3 regions of the Streptomyces sp. NPDC050625 genome follow, and region 2 is predicted to be linked to each of the others. Evidence: riboswitches for the same ligand, from Rfam matches in the RefSeq annotation. Region 2 holds a riboswitch; each other region holds the start of a gene.

Region 1 (7,247 bases), on a different contig from region 2:
GAGGGCGGAGAAGACGTCATGAGCGACGCGACCGAGGCGAACGGCACGGCGGGAGCGGCGGAGGGAGGCGGCGCGGCGTCCGGGCGTCGCGTCCGGGTGGTCCTCGTCGACGACCACCGTATGTTCCGTACGGGCGTCCAGGCCGAGATCGGCCAGACCGAGCAGACCGGCGTCGAGGTCGTCGGCGAGGCCGCGGACGTCGACCAGGCCGTTACGGTGATCACCGCGACCCGGCCCGAAGTGGTGCTCCTCGACGTCCATCTCCCGGGCGGCGGCGGTGTCGAAGTGCTGCGCCGCTGCGCCCCGTTGATGGCCGACACCGAGCGGCCGGTCCGCTTCCTCGCGCTGTCCGTGTCGGACGCGGCGGAGGACGTGATCGGTGTGATCCGCGGCGGCGCCCGGGGCTATGTCACCAAGACGATCACCGGCACGGACCTGGTCGACTCCGTCTTCCGGGTCCAGGAGGGCGACGCGGTCTTCTCCCCGCGGCTGGCCGGCTTCGTCCTCGACGCCTTCGCCTCCACCGACGCCCCGCCGGTCGACGAGGACCTCGACCGCCTCACCCAGCGGGAGCGGGAGGTACTGCGGCTGATCGCCCGCGGCTATGCGTACAAGGAGATCGCCAAGCAGCTGTTCATCTCGGTGAAGACGGTCGAGTCCCATGTCTCGGCGGTCCTGAGGAAGCTCCAGCTGTCCAACCGGCACGAACTGACCCGGTGGGCCACGGCACGTCGGCTGGTGTGAACGGGGGCTTGCGCGGCGGGCCTCACACCACCCGCGTCGCCCCCGCGAACGGCATCTCGTCGATCGGGGCCAGGCGCACGGGTGCCGAGGGGTTCGGGGCGTGGATCATCTGGCCGTTGCCGACATAGATGCCGACGTGGCTGATGCCGGAGTAGAAGAACACGAGGTCGCCGGGCTGGAGTTCGGAGCGGGAGACCCGTCGGCCCGCGTTGATCTGGGCGTAGGTGGTGCGGGGGAGGGAGATGCCGGCGGAGCGGTAGGCGGCCTGGGCGAGGCCCGAGCAGTCGAAGGCGTTCGGGCCCGTTGCGCCCCACACATAGGGGCTGCCAAGCTTCTGGTAGGCGTACGCGACGGCCGCCGCGGCACGGGAGTTGGAGGCCGCCGTGGAGCCGGGGGCGGTCAGGGCGTCCCGTGTGTCCGAGGCCGACCTGGAGGCGTGGCCCGTGGCAGCCGCGGTGTCCGTGCCACCGTCCGCCGTGACCCGCGCCCGCTCCTGCGGGGAGAGCCCGGACAGCAGCTCTCGCGCCTCGTCGAGCTTCCCGGTGACCGTCTTCTTCTGCCGCTTCAGCTCGGCCTGCCGTGACCTGAGCGACACCAGCTCGACATGGGCGGCGCCGCGCAACTGCTCGATCTCCCGGAGCTGCCCCCGCACCCGGGCCACGGCCTGGGACTGCCGGTCGCCCGCCCGCTCGGCGAACGCCGTGCCCTCCAGATAGCGGTCGGGATCGCCGGAGAGCATCAGCTGCACCGTGGGATCGAGCCCGCCGCTGCGGTACTGCGCGGCCGCGACGGAACCCAGCGCGTCCCGCGCCGAGTTGAGCTTCTGCTCCTTGCGTGCCGCCTCGTCCCGCAGCGACTTCAGCCGCTGCTCCGCCGAATCCGCCTTCTCCTTCGCGCCGTCGTACTTCTCGGTGGCGACCTCCGCCTCCTGGTACAGCTTGTCGACCTTCGCCTTGACCTGGGCCGGTGTCAGCTGCGGCTCGGCGTGCCCGATCCCCTCGAAGCCCGTTGCCGTGGCCGCGCCCGCCAGGGCGATGGTCACGGCCGTGCGGGCGGTGTTGCCGCCCAGCGAGCGCTGTCGGGGCCTTCGGTGCACTGCCACCTCGACCGTCACGTCCTCTCGTACGACCTGGCCGGCTACGCGTCCGGCGGCGGCCCGCACAGGGGGAGCGGGCCGCCGCCGGACCTTTCTCGGCGGAGGTGGTCGGCTGCCGCCCCTGGCCCGGGCGGCGGTGGGGAGCCGGTCACCTGGTGGAGGACGCTAAACCTGACGGTGTCGGCTCGGTAACGTCATGTAAGGAAGTGCCCGGATCGGGTTGGCGGTGACCGTATGTGACCGTGATCGGGGTCCGGAGCCGCCCTCTTCACACAGTGCGATGACCGAAGCGGCGGTTCCGCGGTGCACGGGGGTGGTGGGGTGCTATGGGGCGCATATATGCGGGGGATTAGGCTCCCGCCTCATGGACGTACTCATCCATCTCTTCGTCGGCCTGCACATCATCGGCATCGCCGCGCTCCTCGGCGGCTTCCTCACCCAGATGAAGGCGATGGGCCGGGGCACCGCCCGCTTCGTCCCCGCGATGCTGCACGGCGCCCTGACCATGCTGGTCACCGGTGTGATCCTGGTCGGCCTCAACCAGGCCGACGGCCACCACGTCAACGCCGTCAAGATCGGCGTGAAGCTGGCCCTGCTGATCGTGATCCTCGGGCTCGTCTATGTGAAGCGGGACGACGAGACGGTGGACAAGCGCCTGTTCGGGCTGGTGGGCCTGCTGACCACGGCGAACATCTTCATCGCCGTGCTGTGGACGTGACCGGGCTCAGCGCACGTCCCTGAGCCCCGCGCGGGCCGACCGGACCGCACCGGTGGCTACCACGAGCCAGACGGCCACGGAGATCCACACCAGCACCTGACCGGGCCGTTCCAGCCACGGGATGCCGAGGGCGGCGGCGACGGACAGCGTCGCCGTCGCCGTCATCCCCATCGGGAACACCGTCGACCAGCGGCGTACGTCGAAGCGCGGCCGTGGGCGCACCACCTCGGCGGTCAGGAGCACGACGTAACAGCTCAGATCGAGGACGAGCAGCGCGAGGGCCGTGTCGCGCAGGACGCCGAGGTTGTCGTCGTCCCACAGGTACAGCCGCGCGCTGTCGGCGGAGATCAGCTTCGCGGCGGCCAGCGCCGAGATCGCGAGCGCGCCGCCCGCGATCCACTGGTCCCCGGGCCCCTCGACCACCTGCCGCACGTCGAACCGGGCCAGGGCGAACCCGTAGAGCACGAGGCCCAGCCAGAACAGCACGAGCGCCGCGTGGGCCAGCCATGCCGTCGCCTCGGCCGCGGCGAGCGTGGCGCCGAGCACGGCGAGCCCCTGCGTGGCCACGCAGCACAGGAACACCGTGCCCGGCATGCGCCGGTGCCAGTGCCGTACGACGAGGAGGATCAGCACCGGCCAGAGCGCCGCGCACAGCGCGAGCAGCACCTCGGCCAGGCCGTGGCGGCCCAGTGCGGAGAAACGGGTGCCCAGCACGGCGGTCGCGGCGACGGCGGTGAGCGCGCCCGGCGTCCGCGCCTCGGCCACCCAGCGCCTGCGCTGCCACAGCAGCCCCACGGTGAAGTCCACGGCCGGCGCCAGCCAGGCGACCGAGGCCAACGCGAGGGCGATCAGGGACAGTGCCTCGTACCCCGCCAGCTGCAGCCCGACCGACACGATGCCGGTCGCCATCACGGCGGCCCCGGCCGCCGGCGGGCGCCGCTTCCACCAGGCGCGTAGGGGTGAGGAGGCGGGCATGGGCCCGATGCTAGGGAGCCGTGCGCGCCTTGCGAGCGGGGCACGCGCGCGCGTGCGGGGAAAAACGCGCGGGTGCGGGACAGGGGCGCGTGCGCCTGCGGCTCACGACGGCCGCGGCGCTCGCGTCACCACAGCCACGGCGCTCGCGTCCCTGCCCCACGGAGGTCTCTTACGCCGGCCGTACCACGCTGTGGATGATCGACGCGCCGCCGTAGTAGATCGACTCCTCGCGGACGTAGGCGCCGGGCTTCGGGGCGTGGATCATCATGCCGTTGCCGATGTAGATGCCGACGTGGCTGACGTCGTCGTAGAAGAAGATCAGGTCGCCGGGCTCGGCATTGGTGAGCGAGACCGTGGTGCCCACGTTGACCTGGTCATAGGTGGTGCGCGGAAGGCTGACGCCCGCGGCCCGCCAGGCGGCCGAGGTGAGGCCGGAGCAGTCGTAGGAGTCGGGGCCGGTGGCGCCCCAGACGTACGGCTTGCCGATCTGGGCGCGGGCGAAGGCGATCGCCTTCTCCGCCTTGGTGGCGTACGTGGAGTCCGAGGACGAGCCGGTCGAGCCCGTCGACCCCGTCGAACCCGTCGAGGTGGAGGAGCCCGAGGAACCGGACGAGCTCGCGGCGGCGGCCTTCTTCGCCGCCTCCGCGGCCGCCTGCTTCTTGGCGAGCTCCGCGGCCTGGCGCGCGGCCTCCTCCTGCTTCTGCTTCTCGATCGCGGCGAGCCGGGCCTTCTCTTGCGCCGTCAGCTCGGACAGCAGCTCGCGCGCCGAGGAGAGCTTCTTCTGGACGGTGGCCTTGGCCGTCTTCAGCTCGTTCTGCGACTCGGTCAGCGTCTGGAGGCTCTTGGTGGCTTCCTGCCGCTTCTTCATGGTCGCCGACTGCTGTGTGATGTAGTCGTCGACCGCGACCTTCTGCCGCGAGGTCATCCGGCCCATCAGCTGGGTCTGGTCGAAGTAGTCCTGCGGGGAGTTCGAGAGCAGGAAGGTGGCGGTGTCGGGCGCGGCGGCCCCGGTGCGGTACTGGGCGGCGGCGAACGTACCCAGTTCCTCACGCGCCTTGTTGAGCTTGTCCGTGCGCCGCGCCACGTCGTCCAGCAGGGTGTCGACGTTCTTGCGCTGCTGGCCGGACTTCTCCTTGGCCGCGTTGTACTTCTCGGTCGCCGACTCCGCCTGGCGGTAGAGGTCGTCGACCTTCTTCTCGACTTCCTCGATGCTCGGCTTGCCGTCGGCGGAGGGGGTGGCGTTGGCGGTCTGGGAGAGCAGGGCCACGGAGGTGAGCGCGGCGGTGGCGATGGCGGGGGTGCGTATGCCTGCTGCTAGGGCACTCGCGGGGCGCGACTTGCGGTGCGACGCCAAGGGAGGCGACTCCTTCCATGTTCCGCCTACCGAGTTAGCTGTCGGGTTCGGGCGGGTGGTTCGGAAGGGTTGCCCTACGGCCTTTCTCCGGGTGGAGGTTGGGCCGATTCACCCCAAGGTCGGTTGGGTCCCCGGCTCCGGCTGCCGTGGCGGGCACACCGGACTCGGCGGAGGCCGCGCGGCCCGGCGACGTTCGCCGGTGGGGGTCGTACGGCCCGCCCGAGACGGTAGCCAACTGGTGTGGCCCGTGTGAAGGTTGATGGGCGATATGCCCGATACATTTTTGTGACCTGACGCAGAATTCCGCCCGTGTGACAGCATGCCTCCGGAGCGTGAGCCAGTTGTCCGGCTCGCGCATCGGGAAGATCCCCCGCGCGCGGGGCCGGTCCTGTTTCCGGGGCGGCGGTCGTTTGTCGGTGGGGCGCCCTAGACTCGGAGAGCGATGAGCAGCCTCTTTGACGACAGCTTCCTGGCGGACCTCCAGACCCCTCACGGGCGCGAGGAGGAGCCTCCGCCGCCGCCCGAGGACGATCACGCTCCGGAGTCGGTTCCGGACGATCTGTTCGGCGGGAAGTTCGACGTGCCGCCGGACCGGGACGATTACTACCGCGACGGCGCCCCACGCCCGGTGATCGACGCCGCGGCGCTGCTGGAGGGGCTGAACGAGAACCAGCGCGCGGCCGTCGTGCACGCCGGTTCCCCCCTGCTCATCGTGGCCGGCGCCGGCTCAGGCAAGACCCGTGTGCTCACGCACCGCATCGCCCACCTGCTGGCCGAGCGGAACGTGCACCCGGGGCAGATCCTCGCGATCACCTTCACCAACAAGGCCGCGGGCGAGATGAAGGAGCGCGTCGAGCACCTCGTCGGCCCGCGCGCGAACGCGATGTGGGTGATGACCTTCCACAGCGCGTGTGTGCGCATCCTGCGCCGCGAGAGCAAGAAGCTCGGCTTCACCTCGTCGTTCTCGATCTACGACGCCGCCGACAGCAAGCGCCTGATGGCCCTGGTCTGCCGCGACCTGGAGCTCGATCCCAAGCGCTTCCCGCCGAAGTCCTTCAGCGCCAAGATCTCGAACCTGAAGAACGAGCTGATCGACGAGGAGGACTTCGCGGCCCAGGCCACCGACGGCTTCGAGAAGACCCTCGCCCAGGCCTACGCCATGTACCAGTCGCGGCTGCGCGAGGCGAACGCCCTCGACTTCGACGACCTGATCATGACGACGGTCAACCTGCTGCGCGCCTTCCCGGACGTCGCCGAGCACTACCGCCGCCGCTTCCGCCACGTCCTCGTCGACGAGTACCAGGACACCAACCACGCCCAGTACGCCCTCGTGCGCGAGCTCGTCGGCACCGCCGCGCACCCGGTGGACGTACCGCCGGGCGAGCACGACCTCCAGCCCGCCGAGCTGTGCGTCGTGGGTGACGCCGACCAGTCCATCTACGCCTTCCGCGGCGCGACGATCCGCAACATCCTCCAGTTCGAGGAGGACTACCCGAACGCGACGACGATCCTCCTGGAGCAGAACTACCGCTCCACCCAGACGATCCTCTCCGCCGCCAACGCGGTCATCGAGCGCAACGAGTCCCGCCGCCCCAAGAACCTGTGGACGAATGCGGGCGCGGGCGCGGGGATCACCGGCTATGTCGCCGACACCGAGCACGACGAGGCACAGTTCGTCGCCGACGAGATAGACCGGCTCACGGACGCGGGCGAGGCGAAGGCGGGCGACGTCGCCGTCTTCTACCGCACCAACGCCCAGTCCCGTGTCTTCGAAGAGGTCTTCATCCGCGTCGGCCTGCCCTACAAGGTCGTCGGCGGCGTCCGCTTCTACGAGCGCAAGGAGGTCCGGGACGTCCTGGCCTATCTGCGCGTCCTGGCCAACCCGGAGGACTCCGTGCCGCTGCGCCGGATCCTCAACGTCCCCAAGCGCGGAATCGGCGAGCGCGCCGAGGCGATGATCGACGCCCTCGCCCAGCGCGAGAAGATCAGCTTCCCGCAGGCGCTGCGCCGGGTCGACGAGGCGTACGGCATGGCGGCGCGCTCGACGAACGCCGTCAAGCGGTTCAACGTGCTGATGGAGGACCTCCGTACGATCGTCGAGTCCGGCGCGGGACCGGCCACGGTCCTTGAGGCGATCCTCGAACGCACCGGCTATCTCGCCGAGTTGCAGGCCTCCACCGACCCGCAGGACGAGACCCGCATCGAGAACCTTCAGGAACTCGCCGCCGTAGCCCTGGAGTTCGAGCAGGAGCGCGAGGAGGGCGCGGCGACATCAGGGGCTGCCGCCCCGGGAGGCACGCTGGCCGACTTCCTGGAGCAGGTCGCCCTGGTCGCCGACTCGGACCAGATCCCCGACGAGG
Region 2 (7,247 bases):
CACAGATCGCCGAGTACGAGCCTCAGGTGCGGGGCCTCGCGGCCATACACGTCGGGACGACGGGCGTGGCCGACTTCGCCGGGGTCGCACGGCAGCTCGCCGAGGCGTCCGGCGCGGAGATCCGGTACGGCGCGCGGGTGGTCCAGGTGGACCGCCGCCCGGAGCTGGGGGTCGCCGTGCGTACGGCGGGCGGGGACATCGTGCGCGGGCGGGTGCTGGTGAACTGCGCCGGGCTGTACTGCGACGAGGTGGCCCGGCTCACCGGCGACGAGCCCGAGGTGCGGATCGTGCCCTTCCGGGGCGAGTACTACGAGCTGGCGCGGCCCGGACTGGTGCGCGGACTGGTGTATCCGGTGCCGGACCCGGCGTTCCCGTTCCTCGGCGTGCATCTCACGCGCGGGATCGACGGGGGCGTGCACGTCGGCCCCAACGCGGTGCCCGCCCTGGCCCGGGAGGGGTACGGCTGGGGGGTCGTACGGCCGCGTGAGGTGGCGGGCACGCTGGCCTGGCCCGGCGCGTGGGCGATGGCCCGGCAGCACTGGCGGTACGGGGCGGGGGAGTTTTGGCGCTCGGTGTCGAAGCCGGCGTTCACGGAGGCGGTGCGCAGACTGTTGCCCGCCGTGCGGCCGGACGACCTGGTGCGGGCGGCCCCGGGAGTGCGCGCTCAGGCCGTCCTGCGGGACGGCACGCTCGTCGACGACTTCCTGATCCGGGAAGGAGCACGGACCGTGCACGTGCTGAACGCACCGTCTCCGGCGGCCACGGCCTCGCTGCCGATCGGCAGGTCGGTGGCCCGCCGGGCGCTGGCCGTGCTGGGCTCGTCCTGACCGGTTCCCCGTGTCCCGGCTCGCGTAAAATCGTCACCACTGTGTCTGAGTTCCTGAACACCCCCGAATCCCCCCGGCACGTCCCCGGCGTCTCCGTCCGGCACACCCGCGCCAAGGGTGAGCCGCGCTTCCCGGACGGCCCCAAGGCCGACCCCGCCGGGTCGCACTTCGAGCGGCGGATCCGGAGCTTCCAGCCGCGGCGCAGCCGGGTGACCGCGGGGCAGGCCGACGCGCTGCAGCGGCTGTGGCCCAAGTGGGGACTCGACATCGACGGGCAGCGGGTCGTCGACCTGGGCGAGCTGTTCGGGAACGACAGGCCCGTGGTGCTGGAGATCGGATTCGGCATGGGCGAGGCCACCGCGCAGATGGCCGCCCAGAACCCCGACCTCAACATCCTCGCCGTCGACGTGCACACCCCGGGGCAGGGCAACCTGCTCAACCTCTGCGACCAGAACGGGCTGTCCAACGTCCGGGTCGGCAACGGGGACGCGATCATCCTGCTGCGCGAGATGCTCACGCCCGACTCGCTCGACGGGCTGCGCGTCTACTTCCCCGACCCCTGGCCTAAGAAGCGGCATCACAAGCGGCGGCTGATCCAGCCGGAGTTCCTCGGCCTGGCCGCCACCCGCCTCAGACCGGGGGCGATCGTGCACTGCGCGACGGACTGGGAGCCGTACGCCGAGCAGATGCTCGAAGTGCTGACCGCGCACCCGGACTTCGAGAACACCCGCCCCGACGGCGGTTTCTCGCCGCGCCCCGACTTCCGGCCGCTGACCCGTTTCGAGGGTCAGGGACTGGACAAGGGTCATGTGGTGAACGATCTGCTCTTCCGCCGCGTACAGCACCGGGAGCAGCAGCGACGTTAGGGTCAATGCCGTGACCACCTTCCCCCCGTATCCGACGCACCCCGCCGGCCCCGACGGCGGTGCGCTCCGGCACCCGCGCTGGTGGCAGCGCAGGTGGGTGCGGTACGGGGCGCTCATCGCCCTGCTCGCGCTCTCCGGGCTCGTCATCCTCGCCCTGGTCCGCGAACAGACCGGCACGGAAGGGTTCCTGGTCGGGATCTGTCTCGCCGTGCTGCCCGTGCCCCTGCTCATAGCCGCCTTCCGCTGGCTCGACCGGGTCGAGCCGGGGCCCTGGCGGAACCTGCTCTTCGCGTTCGCCTGGGGCGCCTGCGCGGCGGCGCTGATAGCCATCGTGGCCAACAGCTTCGCGACGCGCTGGATAGCCACGACCACCGCCGATCCGTCCAGCGCCGACACCCTCGGCGCCACCGTCATAGCGCCCATCGTGGAGGAGTCCTCCAAAGCGGCGGCCGTGCTCCTCGTCTTCCTGTTCCGCAGACGGAACTTCACCGGGATCGTGGACGGTGTGGTGATAGCGGGCGTCACCGCCACCGGCTTCGCCTTCACCGAGAACATCCTCTATCTCGGCACCGCCTTCGGCACCGACCAGCTCACCGGCGACCGCGGCATCGCCTCCGTCACGGCCGCGACGTTCTTCGTGCGCGTCGTCATGTCCCCGTTCGCGCACCCCCTGTTCACCGTCCTCACCGGCATCGGCTTCGGCATCGCCGCGCTCTCCGCCGAGCGGCAGCATGTGCGGCGGGTGCTGGTGCCGCTCGGCGGGCTGCTGCTCGCGATGAGCATGCACGCGTTCTGGAACGGCTCCTCGACCTTCGGCCCGTACGGCTTCTTCGCCGTGTACGGGGCGTTCATGGTGCCCGCGTTCGGGCTGCTGACCTGGCTGGCGATCTGGACGCGGCAGCGCGAGCTGCGGACCGTGCGGGAGGAGCTGCCCGTGTATGTCTTCGCCGGGTGGCTGGGCCCCGCCGAGCCGTTCGTGCTCGGCTCGATGCGGGCGCGGCAGATGGCCCGGGACTACGCCGGCCACCACCTGGGCAAGCAGGCGGCGCGCGCCGTGGGGCAGTACGAGGCGGACGCGACGGCGCTGGCGTTCCTGCGCCACCGCGGGCGCCGGGGCCGCGCGGGGGCCGACTACGTCGTACGGGAACGGGAGTTGCTGGCCGAGCTGTGGAAGCGGCGCCAGGTGGCCCGTCCGGCGATGGAGTACGCGGCCCGGATGTCCGCACCGCCCCGGCCGGTGTACGGGCCGCAGGCGCCGTACGGAATGCAGGCGCCGTACGGAATGCCCGTGCCGTACGGGTACCCGGCGGCACCGTATCCCGCGTACAACCCCTATCGGCCTTAGACCGCCGCGGACAGGCGTGGCACGCCGCTACGCCGACGCGTGCGTCAGCAGCGCCGGCTCAGAAGAGATCCCGCTCGGAAGAGATCCCGCGAACACCTGACCGGAGATCCCGCACACACCTGACCGGCGGCCCTGACGTCGGGGGGTGTCGTCAGGACCGCCGGCGGTCGACAGGGTGGGTCAGGGGTTGAGGCCCTTGCCCCGCAGCCACGTCATCGGGTCGATCCCGGTGGCCTGGCCGCCCGGGTGGACCTCCAGGTGCAGATGCGGGCCCGTGACGTTGCCGGTGGCGCCGACGCGGCCGATGACGTCGCCGGTGCTGACCTTCTGCCCGGCGGAGACGCTGATCGAGGACTGGTGGCAGAACCACAGCTCGGTGCCGTCGTCGAGGGTGAGGATCGTGCGGTAGCCGTAGGAGCCGGCCCAGCCCGCCTCGGTGATCGTGCCGCTGTGGATGGCCTTGATGAGCGTGCCGGTGGGCGCGGCGAAGTCGAGGCCGGTGTGGTAGCCGGAGGACCACATGGCGCCGGCCTGACCGAAGGTCGAGGTGATCGTGTACGAGGAGGTCGGCAGCGTGTACTGCTTGGCCAGCGCGGCCAGGCGCGCGGCCTCGGCTTTCTTCTCGGCCTCGGCCTCCGCCTGCGCCTTGGCGGCGGCGGCCTTGGCGGCGGCCGCCTTCTCGGCCTTGGCGGCCGCGGCGGCGACCTGCTTGTCCGCGGCGGCCACGGCAGCGGCGGCGGCCTTGGTCTCGACCTGGCCCTGCTGCTTCTCGGCCTGGGCCATGATGCGGTTGCGCAGTGCCTCACCGGCGTCGGAGGCGCCCTGTGCGCTGTCGGCCGAGGTCATGCCGACGCTGCTGAGCGCGGTCGCGGAGCCCTTGTCGGGGGCCTCGTCCGGGGTGCTGTCGCCGAGCAGGGAGCCGACGGAGGGCAGGTCGGGCATGGAGATGGACACCGGCGGCTTGCCGGTGTGGGCGCTGGCCATGCCACCCGCGCCGACGGCGGCTATGACGCCGACGCCCAGGACCGTGGAGCTACGGGCGAGTCCGCCGCCGCGCTGCTTGACGACACGGTGCCGGCCGCGTACCGGGCTGAGGGACTCCTCGGTGGGGTTCCACTCCTCCCACGGGCCCTCGTCGGTGCGGTAGCTGCCGTAGCCGAAGGTCTCGGTGTGCTCGCTCGGCACGAATGGGGCTGTGGGGGCAGGCCGGTTGGACGCCACGCGGGCGTACTCCTTTCCTTCCGTCGCCTACCGGGTTAGCTGACGGGTTCGGAGCAGGAAGGTCTCCTACGCGCGTATACCGGCCGTGCCTCCACGGCGGCATCCGCGTGATTCACCCCAAGGTGGTGGTTCCCCGGTTCCCTTGCGGGATTCGGCGCGTGCGCACGGAGCCGACTCTTGTGACGGCTGGGACGACCGCGCTGCGTTATCGAACGTTAATAGACCCGGCTGTCAGATTCCAAGCCGTTCTGCTTGATCATTAACGTTTTTACGGGCGGACTTACACACCATGACCGGTGGAAATCGGGCGAGTTGACCGCGGTACATGAGTCACGACGTTTTTGATGGTGACTCAGATGTTATGCGGAGGGCTTTCGTCCGGTCACTCTTCGTGATAGTCGCCCGGTCGTCGCCAAAACACTCAGGGCCGGAATCCATGAACTGGATTCCGGCCCTGAGCCTTGAGTAGCGGGGACAGGATTTGAACCTGCGACCTCTGGGTTATGAGCCCAGCGAGCTACCGAGCTGCTCCACCCCGCGTCGGTGTGCCTTAAGCATACGCCATGCTCAGGGGTGCAAGCGCACGGGTTTATCCAGGGCTTATCCGCGGGCCGTCAGATGGCGGTTCGGCGCCGTGGCCAGGTCCTCGTACTCGGGCAGTACGACGACGTCCACGCCTTCGCCCGTCAGCAGCCCGCTGCCGTCGGCGCCCTGCACGAACGTGTCCGGCTCCCGCCAGGCCGTGACCACCCGTCGTACCCCGGCGTCCAGGATCAGCCGCGCACAGGGAGCGGGCCGGGACGCCCGGCGGGCGCAGGGCTCCAGGCTGCTGTAGACCGTGGCGCCGGCCAGCCTCGGGTCGGCCGGGTCGACCTTGGCCAGCGCGGCCTCCTCGGCGTGCACGACCGGGTCGTCGCCCTCCCGCGAGTGCCCCCGGGCCAGCTCGGTGCCGTCGGCGGCGACCACGACCGCGCCCACGCTGAAGGCGGTCTCCGAGGGCGGGCACAGCGCCGCGAGGTCGCAGGCGATCCGCATCCAGTGCCGGTCCGCCGCGGCGACCGACCGCCCGGTGCCGGGTGCCGTCGGCTCGTACCGCATCAGTACGACGTCCTCGATGCGGCGCGTCTCCAGGAGCCGGAGCCGCCCGCCCTGGTAGCCCCCGGGGCCGAACAGCCGGGGCGCCGCCGGGTCTCCCACCAGGAGCGGGGCGAGGACCAGCTGGAGTTCGTCGGCGAGGCCCTGGCGGAGCAGCTGGGTGTGGACGGTGCCGCCGCCCTCGACCATCAGCCGGCGCACCCCGCGCTCCTCGTACAGGTGCGTGAGCAGCGCCGGCCAGTCGAGGTCGGGGCCGAGCGGGACGACATCGGCCGCGAGGCCCAGTCCGCGGGCGCGCTCGGCGCCCTTCTCCGTCGTGTAGAGGACCTTCTCGCCGCCCGTGTGCCAGAACTTCGCGTCCGGGTCCAGCTCGCCGGAGCTGCTGACGGTGACCTTGAGGGGGTACTCGGGCCGGCCCGCGGCCACGCGGGCGGCGCGTCGCTCGGGCGAGTTGACCAGGAGCCGCGGGTTGTCGGCACGGATCGTGCCGGCGCCGACCAGGATCGCGTCGACCGACGCCCGCACCTCGTCGACCCGGTCGAAGTCGGCCGGGCTGGACAGGAGCAGCCGCTCGGGGCCGGTGTCGTCCAGAAAGCCGTCGAGGGAGACGGCCGCGGACAACAGGACGTACGGGTACGGCATCGGCGCGCTCTCCCTGACGAGGTCTGATGTACTGCGACTGACGTGCGGGCTTGGTTCAAGTTTGAAACAAACTTACACTGGCGGTATGACGACCCGCTGGCTCACCCCCGACGAGCAGCGCGCCTGGCGCGCGTACATCGCCGGCAGTCTGCTCCTGGAGGACGCGATCGACCGGCAGCTCCAGCAGGACACCGGCATGCCGCACCTGTACTACTCCATCCTGGCCAACCTCTCCGAGGCGCCGGAGCACAGTCTGCGCATGACCGACCTCGCCGAGAAGTCGAAGATCACCCGGAGCCGGCTGACCTACGCAGTGACCCGGCTGGAGAAGGACGGCCTGGTACGGCGCGAGGGCTGCCCCTCCGACAAGCGGGGCAGCATCGCCGTCCTGACCGACGAGGGCAGGGCCGTGCTGGAGCGTGCGGCGCCGGGTCATGTGGCGACCGTACGCGCCTCCCTCTTCGATCACCTCGGCCCGGAGCAGGTACGGCAGCTGGAGGAGATCTTCGGCGGGATCGCCGAGGCGCTCCAGGGCGAGGACGCGCGGTGCGCGCCGGACGACGTGCCATGGCGCCGCCGGTCGCCGAAGTCCTGCTCGTGACGCCCGCGACAGACTCCGCAAATCCGTTGCTTCAAATTTAAAGCATGGGGTAGGGTTCCCGGCAACTGCTTCAAAACTGAAACTCCTGAACCCCGGAGAACCCGCATGCCCGACACCCCAGCCGCCACACCGCGCGCCCGCGTCCGGGTACCGCTGCGCTTCCACGACGGTTACGGCGTCGACGCCGAACTCGTCACCTTCCACGGCCTGGCCGACGGGCAGGAACACATCGCCGTCGTCCTCGGCGACCCCGGACCCGTCCCCCTGGTCCGGCTGCACTCCGAGTGCCTGACCGGCGACGTCTTCGGCTCGGCCCGCTGCGACTGCGGCCCGCAGCTGCGCGAGGCGGTCGAGCGCATCGCCGACCGCGGCGGCGTGCTGCTCTACCTCCGCCAGGAGGGCCGCGGCATCGGGCTCTACAACAAGCTCGACGCGTACGCCCTCCAGGACCAGGGCCTGGACACCTACGAGGCGAACGCCGCGCTGGGCCTCCCGGAGGACGCCCGCGACTACACGGCCGCCGCCCAGATGCTGCGCGCCCTCGGCATCGGGGAACTCGACCTGCTCTCCAACAACCCCGACAAGGCCGAACAGCTGCGCACCCTCGGCGTCACCGTCCACGACCGCGTCCCGACGGGCGTCTTCACCAC
Region 3 (7,247 bases), on a different contig from region 2:
TACTTCGAGACCATGCCCGCCCACCAGCTGGAGCTCGCCCTCTGGCTGGAGGCCGACCGCATGGGCTCGCTGCTGGCCGCCCTCGACGACGAGTCCATGGAGAACCAGCGGGACGTCGTCAAGAACGAGCGCCGGCAGCGCTACGACAACGTTCCGTACGGCACCGCCTTCGAGAAGCTGACCGCCCTCGCCTACCCGGAGGGCCACCCGTACCACCACACGCCGATCGGCTCGATGGCCGACCTGGACGCGGCCACGCTGGAGGACGCGCGCCGGTTCTTCCGGACGTACTACGCGCCCAACAACGCCGTGCTCTCCGTGGTCGGCGACATCGACCCGCAGCAGACCCTGGCCTGGATCGAGAACTACTTCGGCTCGATCCCCTCCCACGACGGCAAGCCCGAGCCCCGCGACGGCTCGCTGCCGGAGATCATCGGCGAGCAGCTGCGCGAGGTCGTCGTGGAGGAGGTCCCGGCCCGCGCGCTGATGGCCGCCTACCGGCTCCCGCAGGACGGCACGCGCGCGTCCGACGCCGCCGACCTGGCGCTCACCGTCCTGGGCGGCGGCGAGTCCTCCCGCCTGTACAACCGGCTCGTGCGCCGCGACCGTACGGCCGTCGCGGCCGGGTTCGGCCTGCTGCGGCTGGCCGGGGCGCCCTCCCTGGGCTGGCTGGACGTGAAGACCTCCGGCGACGTCGAGGTGCCGGTCATCGAGACCGCCATCGACGAGGAACTCGCCCGCTTCGCGGAGGAGGGCCCCACGCCCGAGGAAATGGAGCGCGCCCAGGCCCAGTTGGAGCGCGAGTGGCTGGACCGGCTCGGCACGGTCGCCGGCCGCGCCGACGAACTGTGCCGGTTCGCGGTCCTGTTCGGCGACCCGCAGCTCGCCCTGACCGCCGTCCAGCGCGTCCTGGAGGTGACGCCGGAGGAGGTCCAGGAGGTGGCCAAGGCCCGTCTGCGCCCGGACAACCGTGCGGTGCTCGTCTACGAGCCGCTCTCCGCCGAGTCCGCGGAGCACACCCAGGACGAGGAGTTCCCCGAGGACCCGGAGGCGGAAGCCACCGTGGAAGCGTCCACCGCCGACCAGAACGAGGACGAGGAGGCGGCCAAGTGACCGAGCTCGCCGCGATGGAGTTCCACCCCCAGCCCCGTGCGGGCGAGGCGAAGCCGTGGGCCTTCCCGGCCCCCGAGCGGGGCACGCTGGAGAACGGCCTGACCGTTCTGCGCTGCCACCGCCCCGGCCAACAGGTCGTCGCCGTCGAGGTGCTCCTGGACGCGCCGCTGGACGCCGAGCCGGCCGGTTTCGACGGTGTCGCCACGATCATGGCGCGGGCCTTCTCCGAAGGCACCGACAAGCACTCCGCCGAGGAGTTCGCCGCCGAGCTGGAGCGCTGCGGCGCGACCCTGGACGCGCACGCCGACCATCCGGGCGTCCGGCTGAGCCTGGAGGTCCCCGCCTCCCGCCTCGGCAAGGCGCTCGGCCTGCTCGCCGACGCCCTCAGGGCACCCGCGTTCGACGAGAGCGAGGTGGAGCGGCTGGTGCGCAACCGCCTCGACGAGATCCCGCACGAGCTGGCGAACCCCTCCCGCCGTGCCGCCAAGGAGCTCTCGAAGGAGCTGTTCCCGGCGACCGCGCGCATGTCGCGCCCGCGCCAGGGCACGGAGGAGACGGTCGAGAAGATCGACGCGGCAGCCGTCCGCGGCTTCTACGACCGGCACGTGCGGCCCGCCACGGCCACCGCCGTGGTCGTCGGCGACCTCACCGGCATCGATCTGGACGCGCTGCTCGGCGAGACCCTGGGCGACTGGAACGGCTCCTCGGCGCAGCCGCGGCCCGTGCCGCCGGTGACCGCCGACGACACCGGCCGGGTCGTCATCGTGGACCGCCCCGGAGCCGTCCAGACGCAGCTGCTCATCGGGCGGGTCGGCGCGGACCGGCATGACCGCGTGTGGGCCGCCCAGGTGCTCGGCACGTACTGCCTCGGCGGCACCCTCACCTCCCGCCTGGACCGCGTTCTGCGCGAGGAGAAGGGCTACACCTACGGTGTGCGCTCGTTCGGGCAGGTCCTCAGGTCCGCCCCGGACGGCACGGGTGCCTCGATGCTCGCCATCAGCGGCTCCGTGGACACCCCGAACACCGGTCCCGCGCTGCAGGACCTGTGGGCGGTGCTGCGCAAGCTCGCCGGGGAGGGCCTCACCGACGCCGAGCGCGACGTCGCCGTGCAGAACCTCGTGGGGGTCGCACCGCTGAAGTACGAGACCGCGGCGGCCGTGGCGAGCACGCTGGCCGACCAGGTCGAGCAGTATCTGCCGGACGACTACCAGGCGACGCTGTACCAGCAGCTCGCCGCCACCGGCACCGTGGAGGCCACCGCCGCGGTGGTCAACGCCTTCCCGGTGGACCGTCTGGTGACGGTCCTGGTGGGCGACGCCGCCCAGATCAAGGAGCCCGTCGAGGCTCTCGGCATCGGCGAAGTCACCGTCGTCCCGGCCGAGTAGGGGCACGCGCGCGTGGGTCCTGCCGGCCGACGGGCCGTCAGGACCCACGAACGTCTCTCCAAGATGTCCGAATTGGGGCGGAGGTTGCCTGTCTGCCCTGTGGGATGCGCTACAAAATCCGGCTTCGGTTTGGGGATCGAAAGACCGCCCGCATAGCGTCGTCCAGGCTGTTCGTCGGGCAGTGCGCCGCACCCGCGGCACCGGACAGTCATCGCCGAGTCCCCGTACGGCGCGAGCCAGGGGAGCCGGGGACCCATGCAGTCCCTGGGGTGAATCGGACACCCGCGCGTGCCGCGAGGGGGTCCGTAGGAGACCTTCCTGCTCCGAACCCGTCAGCTAACCCGGTAGGCGAGAGGGAAGGAAAGGACCAGCCACTACATGGCGTTCACCCGCGCCACCGGGAAGCACCGCCGTCCCGGCCGGATGCACCGCACCACCGTCCGCGCGGCGGGCGTCGCGGCCCTCGCCACCACCGGCGCCGTCGGCACCCTCGCGGCCTCTCCGGCCCTCGCCACCGAGCCCGCTCCCGCGGACACCGGTCTCACGCCGGTCATCACCATGGGCGACTCGGTCGCCGAGCAGATCGATGCCCAGGCCGCGGCCCAGGAGCAGGCCGCCGAGCAGAAGGCCGTCGAGGAGGCCGCGCGAAAGAAGGCCGTCGCCCTGGCCGAGAAGGAGCGCGAGGCCAAGGCGCGCGCCGCCCGCGAGGCCGAGCGCAAGCGGCTCAACGCGTTCGTGGCGCCGATCGCGAACTCGTACGTCTCCACCGGCTACAAGAGCGGCGGATCCCTGTGGTCCTCCGGCTCCCACACCGGCATCGACTTCCACGCCTCCAGCGGCACCACCGTGCACGCGGTGGGCTCCGGCACGGTCGTGTCGACCGGCTGGGGCGGGTCGTACGGCAACCAGATCGTGATCCGGATGGCCGACGGCATGTACACCCAGTACGGCCATCTGTCGTCCATCGGCGTCTCCGTGGGCCAGAAGGTCGTCCCCGGCCAGCAGATAGGCCTCTCCGGAGCGACCGGCAACGTCACCGGGCCGCACCTCCACTTCGAGGCCCGCACGACCCCGGAGTACGGCTCGGACGTCGACCCCGTCGCCTACCTCCGCAAGCACGGCGTGAACATCTGACGGCATGGCGCACCGCTTCCCGAAGCCCCGGCTCCCCGAGCCGGGGCTTTCGCCGTTTCGGTCGCCCCGCTGTCCAAAAAATATCCATGGATTCCGGCACGCCATCGGAAATTCCCGTTGATTGCAATAGAGTCACGGAACACACGTCAATCGGCGACGTTTCACGGGGATTAAAGCGGAGGTCGGTCATGCGTATTCCGGCGAGCTCGGTATGCACGGCGATCAGGGACGACATCGTCGCCGGTGTCTACGAGCGCGGCGGCCGGCTCACCGAGGAACTCCTCGCGCGCCGCTACGGCGTCTCGCGCGTCCCCGTCCGCGAGGCACTGCGCACCCTGGAGGCCGAGGGCTTCGTGGTGACCCGGCGGCACGCGGGCGCGTGCGTCGCCGAACCGACCGAGCAGGAGGCCGCCGACCTGCTGGAGATGCGCATGCTGCTGGAGCCGCTCGGCGCCTCTCGGGCCGCGCAGCGGCGCACCGAGGCCCATCTCAAGGTGCTGCGGGGCCTGGTGAGGCTGGGCCAGGAGCGGGCCAGGCGGGGCAACAGCGAGGATCTGCGCTCCCTGGGCGGCTGGTTCCACGAGACGCTCGCGCAGGCCTCCGGCAGTCACGCCCTGACCTCGATGCTGACCCAGCTGCGGCACAAGATCGCCTGGATGTACACGGTGGAGGCGCCCGCCAGCCCGGTGGAGTCCTGGACGGAGCACGGCGCCATCGTGGACGCGGTGGCGCGCGGCGACGGCGAGCGCGCGCGGGCGATCACGGCGCTGCACACCGAGCGCGCGACATCCGCGCACCGATTGCGCTTTCCCGGCGGCGGTGACCGTTCGGACCGTGTGAGGACTTCGCAACATGCCGTAAACATGTCGGGCCTGCGGCATTAACACGGGCGCCGTATACAAAGAAGGGATATTCGGCGGAGGTGCATTTCCGCTGCCCTGATTTCCGTGCGCCCGGAATTTCCATGAGAATACGGCGGAGCCGCGCCGCCCGAAAGGGCTGACGCGGCTCCGGCGTTCGGCGCGGTGGCTCAGACGGTCTCGGGCAGTTCCTCCAGGCCCTCGGCGACGAGCTTCGCGAGACGGTCGAGGGCCACCTCCGCACCCTCGGCGTCGGAAGCGAGGACGATCTCCTCGCCGCCCTGGGCGCCCAGCCCGAGGACGGCCAGCATGGAGGCCGCGTTGACGGGGTTGCCGTCGGCCTTGGCGATCGTCACGGGGATGCCGGAGGCCGTGGCGGCCCGGACGAAGATGGAGGCGGGGCGGGCGTGGAGGCCCTCGGCCCAGCCGACGTTGACGCGGCGCTCAGCCATGTGATGCTGCCCTTCACTGTTCAGGGTTGTCTAGACCAGTTTCCCATATCGTGAAGCATGCCCGGAGCGGGCCTGTGTTCCGCTCCGGAGGTGATGTCGGACCTCGGCCTCGATCCGACTTCCGTCCTCCACAGACTGCCTCGCGCCGTTGTCCGACGCGAGCCGTACTCTGGGGCCCATGCAGACCTCGGCGGGCCGGCAGGACCGGCACGAGTACCCCACTCACTGGGAGGCGGACGTAGTGCTGCGCGACGGGGGTACCGCGCGCATCAGGCCCATCACCGTTGATGACGCCGACCGCCTGGTCAGTTTCTACGAGCAGGTCTCGGACGAGTCGAAGTACTACCGCTTCTTCGCGCCGTACCCACGACTGTCCGCCAAGGACGTCCACCGCTTCACGCACCACGACTTTGTGGACAGGGTGGGACTCGCGGCCACCATCGGCGGCGAGTTCATCGCAACCGTACGCTATGACCGCATTGGCCCCGGCGGCCTGCCCGCCTCCGCCCCCGCCGACGAGGCCGAGGTCGCCTTCCTCGTGCAGGACGCGCACCACGGGCGCGGGGTCGCCTCCGCCCTGCTCGAACACATCGCGGCCGTCGCGCGCGAGCGCGGCATCCGCCGGTTCGCCGCCGAGGTGCTGCCCGCCAACACCAAGATGATCAAGGTGTTCACGGACGCCGGCTACACCCAGAAACGCAGCTTCGAGGACGGCGTCGTACGCCTGGAATTCGACCTCGAACCCACCGACCGGTCGCTCGCCGTGCAGCGCGCGCGGGAGCAGCGCGCGGAGGCGCGGTCCGTACGGCGGCTCCTCGCGCCCGGCTCCGTCGCGGTCGTCGGCGTCGGACGCACGCCCGGCGGGGTGGGCCGCGGTGTCCTCGGCAACATCCGGGACGCGGGGTTCACCGGCCGCCTGCACGCCGTGAACAAGGCCTTCCCGGACGAGTTGAAGGAGATCGACGGCGTGCCCGCCCGCCGCTCGGTGCGGGACATCGACGGCCCCGTCGACCTCGCGGTCGTCGCCGTACCGGCCGAACGCGTGCCCGAGGTGGTCGCCGAGTGCGGGGAACACGGCGTGCAGGGACTCGTCGTGCTGTCCGCCGGATACGCGGAGAGCGGACCCGAGGGCCGCGAGCGGCAGCGTGAACTCGTCCGGCACGCGCGCGCGTACGGCATGCGGATCATCGGGCCCAATGCCTTCGGGATCATCAACACCTCCGAGGAGGTGCGGCTCAACGCGTCCCTGGCGCCGGAGCTGCCCCGCCCCGGCCGGATCGGGCTCTTCGCCCAGTCCGGGGCGATCGGCATCGCGCTGCTGTCCCGGCTGCACCGGCGCGGCGGCGGAGTCACCGGGGTCACGGGCGTGTCCACCTTCGTCTCGTCCGGCAACCGCGCCGACGTCTCCGGCAACGACGTCATCCAGTACTGGTACGACGACCCCGACACCGACGTCGTCCTCATGTACCTGGAATCCATCGGCAACCCGCGCAAGTTCACCCGCCTCGCCCGGCGCACGGCCGCCGCCAAGCCGCTCGTCGTGGTGCAGGGGGCCGGGTCCGCTCCACAGGGCCATGCGGTACGGGCCACGCAGTTGTCGCACGCGACCGTCTCCGCGCTGCTGCGGCAGGCCGGGGTGATCCGGGTCGGCACGATCACCGAGCTGGTCGACGCGGGGCTGCTGCTCGCCCGGCAGCCCCTGCCCGGCGGGCCGCGGGTGGCGATCCTGGGGAACTCCGAGTCCCTGGGACAGCTGACCTACGACGCGTGCCTCGCCGAGGGGCTGCGGCCGCAGCGGCCCCTGGACCTGACGACGGCCGCCACCGCGGCGGACTTCCGGCGGGCGCTGTCCCAGGCGCTGGCCGACGACGCGTGCGACGCGGTGGTCGTCACGGCCATACCGGCCATCGGGGAGGGGTCGCCCGGGGACGCGGAGCTGGCCGAGGCACTGCGGTCCGCCGCCGCTGCCGCGCCCTCCAAACCGGCACTCGTCGTGCACGTGGAGCTCGGCGGGCTCGCGGAGGCGTTGTCGGCCGCGGCCAGCACGGCACCGAACCGACCCACGGACCGCACGCCCGGCGCGGGAGCGGCACAGCCGTCCCCCAGCGCCGTACCGGTGCAGGCGGACACCGCCCGCGGCGGCTCCCGCCTGATCCCCGCCTACCCCGCCGCGGAGCGGGCCGCCCGGGCCCTCGCCGAAGCCGTGAAGTACGCGCAGTGGCGGCGCGAGGCCGCCGACCCGGGCCGGGTCCCCGAGTACGACGACATCGACGAGAAGGGCGCCGCGGAGCTGATCGGCGGGC

What was found. A riboswitch is a leader RNA that binds a small molecule or an ion and turns the genes downstream of it on or off. The one in region 2 is predicted to bind cyclic di-AMP.
Positions count from the first base shown of each region.
Region 1: another riboswitch for cyclic di-AMP. It lies ahead of AB0I54_RS01110 (NlpC/P60 family protein); the one in region 2 lies ahead of AB0I54_RS31905 (M23 family metallopeptidase).
Region 3: another riboswitch for cyclic di-AMP. It lies ahead of AB0I54_RS30420 (M23 family metallopeptidase); the one in region 2 lies ahead of AB0I54_RS31905 (M23 family metallopeptidase).

Region 1 covers NZ_JBFAIQ010000001.1:218,832-226,078, forward strand. Annotated here, with positions in the region: gene AB0I54_RS01085 (PspC domain-containing protein) at 1-22, shown strand, start outside; gene AB0I54_RS01090 (response regulator transcription factor) at 19-744, shown strand; gene AB0I54_RS01095 (NlpC/P60 family protein) at 767-1,846, opposite strand; gene AB0I54_RS01100 (hypothetical protein) at 2,205-2,558, shown strand; gene AB0I54_RS01105 (tellurite resistance/C4-dicarboxylate transporter family protein) at 2,565-3,533, opposite strand; gene AB0I54_RS01110 (NlpC/P60 family protein) at 3,703-4,887, opposite strand; cyclic di-AMP (ydaO/yuaA leader) riboswitch at 4,896-5,067, opposite strand; gene pcrA (DNA helicase PcrA) at 5,330-7,247, shown strand, end outside.
Region 2 covers NZ_JBFAIQ010000018.1:170,775-178,021, reverse strand. Annotated here, with positions in the region: gene lhgO (L-2-hydroxyglutarate oxidase) at 1-827, shown strand, start outside; gene trmB (tRNA (guanosine(46)-N7)-methyltransferase TrmB) at 869-1,693, shown strand; gene AB0I54_RS31910 (PrsW family intramembrane metalloprotease) at 1,704-3,038, shown strand; gene AB0I54_RS31905 (M23 family metallopeptidase) at 3,219-4,259, opposite strand; cyclic di-AMP (ydaO/yuaA leader) riboswitch at 4,267-4,426, opposite strand; tRNA gene AB0I54_RS31900 (tRNA-Met) at 4,726-4,799, opposite strand; gene AB0I54_RS31895 (dihydrofolate reductase family protein) at 4,860-5,996, opposite strand; gene AB0I54_RS31890 (MarR family transcriptional regulator) at 6,082-6,597, shown strand; gene ribA (GTP cyclohydrolase II) at 6,703-7,247, shown strand, end outside.
Region 3 covers NZ_JBFAIQ010000017.1:71,933-79,179, reverse strand. Annotated here, with positions in the region: gene AB0I54_RS30430 (pitrilysin family protein) at 1-1,113, shown strand, start outside; gene AB0I54_RS30425 (pitrilysin family protein) at 1,110-2,498, shown strand; cyclic di-AMP (ydaO/yuaA leader) riboswitch at 2,701-2,864, shown strand; gene AB0I54_RS30420 (M23 family metallopeptidase) at 2,877-3,632, shown strand; gene AB0I54_RS30415 (GntR family transcriptional regulator) at 3,821-4,516, shown strand; gene AB0I54_RS30410 (HPr family phosphocarrier protein) at 4,663-4,944, opposite strand; gene AB0I54_RS30405 (GNAT family N-acetyltransferase) at 5,123-7,247, shown strand, end outside.